One region of the Vibrio glycogenivorans genome, then DNA from elsewhere that is predicted to be linked to it. Evidence: riboswitches for the same ligand, from Rfam matches in the RefSeq annotation. Region 1 holds a riboswitch; the other holds the start of a gene.
What was found. A riboswitch is a leader RNA that binds a small molecule or an ion and turns the genes downstream of it on or off. The one in region 1 is predicted to bind lysine.
Positions count from the first base shown of each region.

Region 1 (4,427 bases):
TGATGAGCTGTTTATTCAGCTAGTTTCATTACAGAGAATGGATCCACTTGGGGCTAGGTTAAGATCGTGAAGTGACTCGCAAAGTTGGTATAATGCATTTTTGTGCATATCAGGCTGCTGCAGCGTAGCAGTCATCTGACATTGCTTGAGTTATGAGGCTTGGCTGGTGGTTCTCAGCGAAGAGGCGCTGCAGTCAACGCCTCTTCATAGCTTTAAGTGGCTGTTATTACTTTTCAAACAGCTCTTGGTGAAGTTTTTGCACCGCTTGCTTAGCTACTGACTCATGGAGTAAGAAGCACAGGTTGTGTTGGCTAGCACCGTAGCAGATCATGCGTAGGTTAAAGTCTTCCAGTGTGCCAAAGACCTGCTTTGCACAGCCTTTTGAAGCGCTCATGTTGTTGCCGATAAGCGCAACTACGCTTAGGTTGTGCTCCACCTCTACATGACACATCTCTTCTAGCTCTTCACGCGCAGCGACAGGCAGTTGTGGTGCACCACCTGAGGTGTCGGTTTGATCAAGGGTCAACGACACACTGATCTCCGAGGTGGTGATAAGATCGACCGAGATCTTATGCTTGGCTAGGATCTCAAACACCTTGGCGAGGAAGCCATAGGCGTGGAACATTTTAGCACTGCGTAAGGTCACCATGGTCTGATTACTGCGCAGGGCGAGTGCACGATACAGCGGCGAGGTTTCAGCGTAGTGGCGGATCCAAGTTCCACCTTTCTCTGGCTCGCGTGATGAGCCAACAAACACGGGAATATCATGGCGCAGAGCTGGAACCAGCGTTGATGGGTGAAGGATCTTCGCGCCAAAGTTGGCCATTTCCGAGGCCTCACTGAAGCTGATCTCAGCGATAGGGGCGGCATTGGGTGCGATACGAGGGTCGGTGGTGTAGATGCCTGGAACATCGGTCCAGATTTCCAGTCCTGATGCCTCAACGGCCTCTGCGATGAGGGCGGCACTATAATCACTGCCTCCACGGCCTAGCGTCGTGGTATCCCCTTCATCATTTGAGCCAATAAAGCCCTGGGTCACTACCACCTGCTCACGACACAAGGGGACCAACTTCTCCTTGGCAAGCGTGGCGGTTTGTTCAAGACTTGGCTCTGCACGACCAAAGTTGCTGTCGGTTTTGAGCACTTCGCGGATATCAAAGCGAACCGCATTGATGCCTTGCTCGCGCATCAGTTGGGCGAGGATGTGGGTTGACATCAGCTCACCACACGCAACCAAATGATCGGTTAGTTTAGTGCTAGATTGGATAGAGGCAGCCTCAGCAAGGCTAGTAATGGTATCCAGAATAGCATACACCTCAGCGGCAGCCTCATCTGCCTGATTGAGTTTTGCCAGGATAGCTTCATGAATATCGGCGATTTGCTGCAGGATCTCGCTGCGCTGTTGTTGCTCAGGAACACCATTGGCAAGTGCCACCAACAAGTTGGTTACGCCAGAGCAGGCACTACTCACGACAAGTCGCGTTGATGGGTGGCTCTCGATAATCGCTGCACAACGACTCATGGCGTCAAAATTGGCTACGCTTGTTCCGCCGAATTTGGCGACATTAAATGTGCTCACAGTTGGTCTCCCTATACTTCAAAAAGATTAAACTTCCAGTGTGTTTGAAGAGGGAATGGGTGAGCAGAGGGTGAGAAAAGTGTCGTCACGACCTCAGAAGCTCATCACCAGACTGAGCTGATGACAGTTGAAGGGATTCAGCCCATTCAACCGACAGGAGAATCTCGCAAAAAATTCCTATCTCGGCGCTACTCCCCCTCGGTAAATAGTATCGGAATTGCGATTCCACTATATACCTGCCTGGGCAGCGCTCCTCTTCTGTTCTATGTCGATCATTGAACGGCTTTGGTGCAAAAATGTCAATCAATATTTGAAGTTGTCAGCAGTTTTGCTATTTGCTCCCAATAGCTTGGCTAGGAGCTCTATACTTAACTGTCCAATTTTCTTCCTACCTGGTCGATGCCTTAGCGGCGTGGCTGGTTTTACAACAATAAATTTCAATGGAGTGATGTATGTCTATCCAAAGCTTTATTCCCCCTCGTCGCGTCTTGATGGGACCTGGCCCATCAGACATCTCACCACAGGTCCTTCAGGCAATGAGTCGACCAACGATTGGTCACCTCGACCCACTCTTTATCCAGATGATGGATGAGCTTAAGAGCCTACTTAAATACGCTTTTCAAACCCAAAATGCGTTTACCATTGCGGTATCGGCTCCCGGTAGTGCCGGTATGGAGGCTTGTTTTGTCAACTTAGTCGAGCCAGGCGATAAAGTCATTGTTTGTCGCAATGGGGTATTTGGTGAGCGGATGCGAGAGAATGTTGTCCGTGCTGGTGGTGAGGCGGTAGTGATAGACGATGACTGGGGAGCGCCCGTCTCTGTGAGTAAGGTAGAGCAGGCACTGTTAGAGCATTCAGATGCTAAAATCTTGGCTTTTGTGCATGCAGAGACATCGACCGGCGCCGTCAGCGATGCACAAGCCTTGGGTGCACTGGCTAAACGTCATAGTATGTTAACCATAGTCGATACCGTCACCTCGCTTGGCGGTGTGCCACTCAAGGTGGATGAATGGCAATTGGACGCGGTTTATTCTGGAAGTCAGAAGTGTCTATCCTGTGTGCCCGGCCTCTCTCCACTAACCTTCTCACCGGCAGCTATCGAGAAGATTCAATCACGTACTCATGCTATTCAAAGCTGGTTTCTCGACCAAAGCCTAGTGCTGGGTTACTGGAGTGGAGAGGGTAAGCGTAGCTATCACCATACTGCACCGGTGAATAGTCTTTATGCACTGCACGAGTCACTAGTCATGCTCAAAAATGAGGGCCTAGAGCAAGCCTGGGCGCGTCACCAAGCAATGCACGAAAAGCTAAAGCAGGGGCTTGAGAGCCTTGGTTTTACATTTGTGGTTGATGAGGGGCACCGCCTGCCACAGCTTAATGCCGTTTACGTACCAGAGGGCATCGATGAAGCGCAGGTGCGCTCAGAGCTACTTAATGAGTTCAATCTTGAGATTGGGGCTGGTTTGGGCGCGCTTGCTGGCAAAGCATGGCGGATTGGCTTGATGGGCTACGGTGCCTCAGAGCAAAACGTCGCGCTATGTCTAAAGGCCCTTGAGGAGAAACTACGCTAGGTTTCTTGCTGGCGCCTCCTGCGGGCGCCTCCTGCGGGCGCCGCTAAACATTGAATTTGGTGGCGCTTGGCGATTTTTCTTATGCCGTCACGGTTGCAACTCTGGATCAATAACAGAAGCGCGGATAGGAGCGGTGCGACTTTGGGCTGGAAAAGCCAGCCTTGGATACAAGAGTTCGGCTTCAGTGCGTACCTGCTTAGCTTTGCGCTCATCCCCCATTGCGGAATACGCCAATATCAAGTTCTTATACAGCTCAGGCCTTGGTTTGCGTTTGATCATATCAAGTGACCAGTTTACGTAGACTTGGGTGTAGCCATGGTCACCCGTCTGCAGGCCAATATCAAAATAGGTGCTGTAGATGGCCCATTGATAACGCTCTGTCCATGCATACGGATTAGAGATTCGCTCTAGGATCTTAGGGTCTTTAGGCGAAGACTGCTCAAACTGAGTCAGGACATGGTTGGTATGCATAGCACTGACCATGTAGGTCACTGTGGTAAGAGGAACAACTAAGCAGCTTACGCGTAACCCAGCTTTGATCAAGGGTGAAAAGTGGGCGTGTCTTAGCTTGCTTGTGCGCTGGTCAACCCAGTACAGCAAGATGATCAGAACGAGCCAATGGATCGCTGAGTGGTAAAATGGATATTCAAGCTGGGAGTGGAGCAATATCGGCACAAAAAGCGCCAGTAGGGCAAGACGAGTCCCCGGTTTTGCCTGTCTGATCCGCGCTACGGTCAGTAGGGCAACCAGTAAGAGCCCAAGTAACGGGACAATCCCACCTTCAATCCCCCACAACAAGATCTCGTTGTGAGGATGGTCCATCGCCGGTAAGCCAGGTTGATACTTATGGTTGATTTGATGCTGGCGCGCTGTATACAGGGTGTATTGCGATTCAAATCGCCCATAGCCCCAGCCTGTAAACGGCTTCTCAATCATCATATCCATGGCTTGAGAGTAGATATCTTGTCGGACATCTGTCAGGGTCACTTTTTGCGCAATAAACTCAGTCTTGTGTTGATGCTGGCTCGCGACAAAGCCGAGTCCGGTGCCAATCACGACCATCGCCAGCCAAGTTAAGGCGCGGCGTTTGGTGGAAAAGCGCCACAGATAGGGCATGATCATCATGACCGCAACAAGTGAACTAATCCAGCCTGTCCGTGAGGCTAGAACCACCAACAGAGGGGTAAGAAGTAGCGGAGCGATATAATGCAAACCAGTATCGAGCAACGTACTGTAGCGGTTGTTTTTGCGTGCCAATAGATAGCCTGACAGGACCA
Region 1 covers NZ_JBPVIS010000001.1:1,046,842-1,051,268, reverse strand. The annotation lists gene lysC (lysine-sensitive aspartokinase 3) at 227-1,579, opposite strand; lysine riboswitch at 1,669-1,845, opposite strand; gene ACSTTG_RS04595 (pyridoxal-phosphate-dependent aminotransferase family protein) at 2,032-3,150, shown strand; gene ACSTTG_RS04590 (PglL family O-oligosaccharyltransferase) at 3,238-4,427, opposite strand, start outside.

Region 2 (4,427 bases), 710 kb from region 1:
GGTGGTCGAGGAAGGCAGTTTTAACGGTGCAGCGCGTCGACTAAATACCACAAGCTCAGCGGTGAGCAAGCGCGTCAGTTGGCTGGAGGACAAGATTGGCACTCAACTATTGCGCAGGACTACCCGCTCTTTGTCGCAAACAGAGGCTGGAGTGTTGTTTTATCATGGCAGTCGAAAATCGATGGAGGGCTGGCAATCACTGGTCGATGAAACACGCTCACTAAGTGCATCCCCCAAGGGCTTGCTCAAAATTGGCGCGACGGTGGCGGTGGGCTCCAAATTTCTTGTTCAGTATTTAAACGAGTTTCTCGAGCTTTATCCCGATATTCGTATCCAGCTTATCACCACTGTCCCTGGTCAAATTCCCGAGATGAACCTTGATGTATTTATTTCTCGTGAGCTAGAGCAACTTAATTCACTCAGCGTGAGACAAACTCCCCTTTTAGAACGCCAGGTCGGTCTCTATGCTGCACCACGCTATATTGAAAAATATGGCCAGCCCGAGTCGCTTGACGATCTCCAACAGCATAATGTGCTTATTTGGGGCGAGCGTCCTGAACGGGAATATCGGATCTCAAACAACAAACGTCTGCTGGTCAGTGGTAACTTCTCTACCACCAACCCCGAAGCCCTTTTTTATGCAGGAAAGGCAGGGATGGGAATTATGATCGTCAGTGAGTTTATGATTGAGCAAGAAGTTCAGAGTGGTCAGTTAATCCGCCTACTGCCGAATATCAGTGCCGAGGAGCAAACCATTTACGCTTACTACCCCAAACTCGATTACGAGCACGCGCGGACACGATTATTCGTCGATTACCTCAAGCAACGCCTCGTCAAGACGCACATCAGCGCTAATCCGTAAAAATTACCGGTCATTACATAAAGAAAAGCCGCTCGACAATATCGAGCGGCTTTATACATTCAGGGTTTAAGCTTGATTAAGCTTTAGCACAGCTCGCCATTTTTGACTTAGACAGTGCTGATAGCGCAAAGCATACCGCAACAAACGCTACTGTGGTCGCAACAAACGAGATTGCGATTGAAGAGCTAAAGCCTAGCGTAATGTAACCAACCGCTGAGATCACAGCCACCGATACCGCATATGGTAGCTGAGTTGCCACGTGGTCAATGTGGTTACAACGCGCACCTGTCGAAGACAGAATTGTTGTATCCGAGATTGGTGAGCAGTGGTCACCAAATACCGAACCACCAAGCACAGCACTTAGCATTGGTAGCATCAGGGCGATGTCCGTTGCTGCTGCCATATCACCGGCGATTGGTAGCATGATGCCAAACGTACCCCAAGAAGTACCGGTTGAGAAAGCCATTACACCAGCCAGCAAGAATAGAATAACTGGTAGCCATTGTGGACCAATATTGCCTTCTACCAGCGTTGATAGGTAGCTACCCGTGTTCATATCGCCAATAACAGAACCGATTGTCCAGGCAAACACAAGAATCAAGATCGCGCCAAACATTGACTTAGCACCAACCCAAAGCGCATGACCGATTTCAATGGCAGCCATACCTTGTTTGAAAACCGTCACTAGAGCAACAACCAGACCAATCACACCGCCGTAGATCAGTGAACGACCCACATCCGTGTTCTCAAAGGCACCAAGGAGACTGAAGGCCTCACCTTCTGCCGCCAGCTCTTGACCACCGGTGTACAGCATAGCAACAACCGTCGCTGCGATAAGCGCAAGGATAGGCAAAATAAGGTCAGAGACTTGACCGTTCTCGCTTGGCTCAATACCCAGGTCTTCGTTAAGCTCTTCTTTTGCTGACTTGTCATCCTCAAAGCCATGGCCTTGTGACGCCTCAATCTCATGCTTACGCATTTGACCAACGTCAAGTTGGAACCAAACTACGGCAAAGACCATCAATAGCGCAAACACAGCGTAGAAGTTCATCGGGATCATACGAACGTACGCGCCGATTGCCGAGTACTCTGTAATGCCATGCGATACGAGAATACCCGCGACGATGGTCATGATGTAAGCACCCCAACTTGAAGCTGGCATCAGTACACACATAGGTGCTGCGGTTGAATCAAGAATGTAAGCTAGCTTAGAGCGAGATACGTAGTAGCGATCGGTCACCGGGCGAGAGATCGCGCCAACGGCTAGGCTATTAAAATAGTCGTCAATAAAAATGAATACGCCTAGAAATGCCGCTAGAAGCTTAGAGCCACGCTTGCTCTTAACTCGAGATTGAGCCCACTCGGCAAAAGCACGAGTCGCACCGGAAAGGGTTAGCAATGCGGTCATCATGCCAAGGAGCACAAGGAAGCCGACAATACTCATATTCCACTCGTTGATGCCGCCGTCTTCAACAAATACACTTGAAACTACCGAGCCTACGTAGCCAGCAGAAGCTGACAAAGAGTAGCCGTTAAGCAGCAGTGCACCAAGCACAGTACCGACACCAAGAGAGAGTAAAACGCGACGGGTTACAATCGCTAACGTGAGAGCTACCAAGGCTGGTATTAATGACATCGGAGACGATGCAAAATCGATTAAATTCATGATCTTCAAAAACCAAATTCATTGTAGTTATGTGGTCAGAGATCTACTGTAGTGAAACCAGCACCAATAAGTGATGCCTAGAGATAAGAAAGGTAGGCGAAAGCCTGACCCAACCCCACAGTAGCGCTCCATAGTAATTTCTACCCCACATACCTTGTGAGTATAGACTATGGCAGTGTTGCGTCTTTCGAGCACAACCCCAGCAAACTGCCTTGATGAGCAAGTCTACTTCGGCGATAGAGCCTTTCACGCTGGTTCTTTGGCATCACCCCAACCAACGCTAGTGATCTACTATCGCGCCTCTACCGCTTGAGCTTTAAAATTAATCACCTCGCAAACAAGCGTTTACAACAGATTTAACATGCTCAAGCATTAGGTGCAGGCCATTCTACTTATGGAATTTTGATTTGCAACACATTATTCCGACATTTTACCAAGATAATTATCAGATCACCTAACTATTGCACTCAACGTGCTACAGATAAGAAACCTTCCTTAAGCGTTCTATTAACCAATGACCAACTTGAGGCAAAAACATGATGACCCAACGCACCACACTACAGTGATCGAGATCACATTTCTTGTGAAAACTGCAGGCTATTCCCTACTTCTGGTTTAAGAAGGAATTATTTTAGTCGTTTGGTTTGTTTTGAGACATTTTGTACAAAAATCACTCAAACGATAAGATAGAAAAGTCACTACAGGATGTTTTAGTGCATTAGTTCACTACTGCTGGAACATTTTTTACTCTCTAGTGTCAATAAATAAAGCAATTATTCTAACTTTTGCGACAATAAAAGCGCGATTTAGATTGCGAAATTTTAATCTTTCTATAGTATGCGCGAATATATTGTCTATATATTATTGTCACACTCTAATATTGGGTATATGATATTTAATGTTGACTTAATTAATTAATGGGAAGAGTCATGTCGGAACTAACTAAAACACTACTTAATATCCGTAGTCTTCGTGCCTTCGCACGTGAACTAACTCTAGAGCAACTTGAAGAAGCGTTAGAAAAATTTACCCTTGTTGTCGATGAACGCCGTGACGCGGCAGAAGCAGAACAAGCTGCAAAAGCAGAACAAGAAGCAAAACTAGCTGCTATTGCTGAGCAAATTTCTAAAGATGGTATCGACGTTGAAGCATTAATTTCTGCGTTGTCTGGTGAAGCGACTAAAGCTAAGCCAAAAGCCAAACGCGCACCTCGTCCAGCAAAATACAAATATGTAGATGCGAACGGTGAAGAGAAAACATGGACAGGCCAAGGCCGTACTCCATCTGTTATCCAAGCTGCGTTGGATGAAGGCAAGTCTCTAGAAGATTTTGCAATCTAAATTTTCAAGTTGCACTTGATATGAAAAAAGGCTCATTAATGAGCCTTTTTTAGTATTTTGCGCACGCAATTTGGTATATGAACAAAATAAGTAATATTTACTAATTTCTGACAAAGGACCGACAATAGTGAGTCGCGACTATAGCTCGTAGCAACTCACGTGGTAACCCTTAGTATCTTGCGGTTATACAATTGGTTTTTGAGCGCGCTGAATAAGTTTTAGCAATACATTATCCACCACTTCACCGGTGACACCTACCAACTTATCAGCCAATTTTTTCTTCTGCACATATTGAACCTGTAGCACAGTTTTGTCTTTGCATGCTGCGACAATAATATCGTCAGAGGTGGTAATTTCGTCCACAAGTCCCTTTTCTTTTGCGGTGGTACCAAACCAATGCTCACCCGTTGCAACGCTTGCAAGGTCGAGGTCTGGACGACGTTGGCGAATATAATCCTTAAACAAGTCATGGGTTTCTTCTAGCTCTTGCTTAAACTTATCTCGCGCTTTATCCGTGTTCTCTCCAAACATCGTCAATGTGCGCTTGTATTCACCTGCA
Region 2 covers NZ_JBPVIS010000001.1:336,302-340,728, forward strand. The annotation lists gene ACSTTG_RS01470 (LysR family transcriptional regulator) at 1-862, shown strand, start outside; gene ACSTTG_RS01475 (Na+/H+ antiporter NhaC family protein) at 939-2,528, opposite strand; lysine riboswitch at 2,642-2,841, opposite strand; gene ACSTTG_RS01480 (H-NS family histone-like protein) at 3,458-3,868, shown strand; gene sohB (protease SohB) at 4,052-4,427, opposite strand, start outside.
Region 2: another riboswitch for lysine. It lies ahead of ACSTTG_RS01475 (Na+/H+ antiporter NhaC family protein); the one in region 1 lies ahead of lysC (lysine-sensitive aspartokinase 3).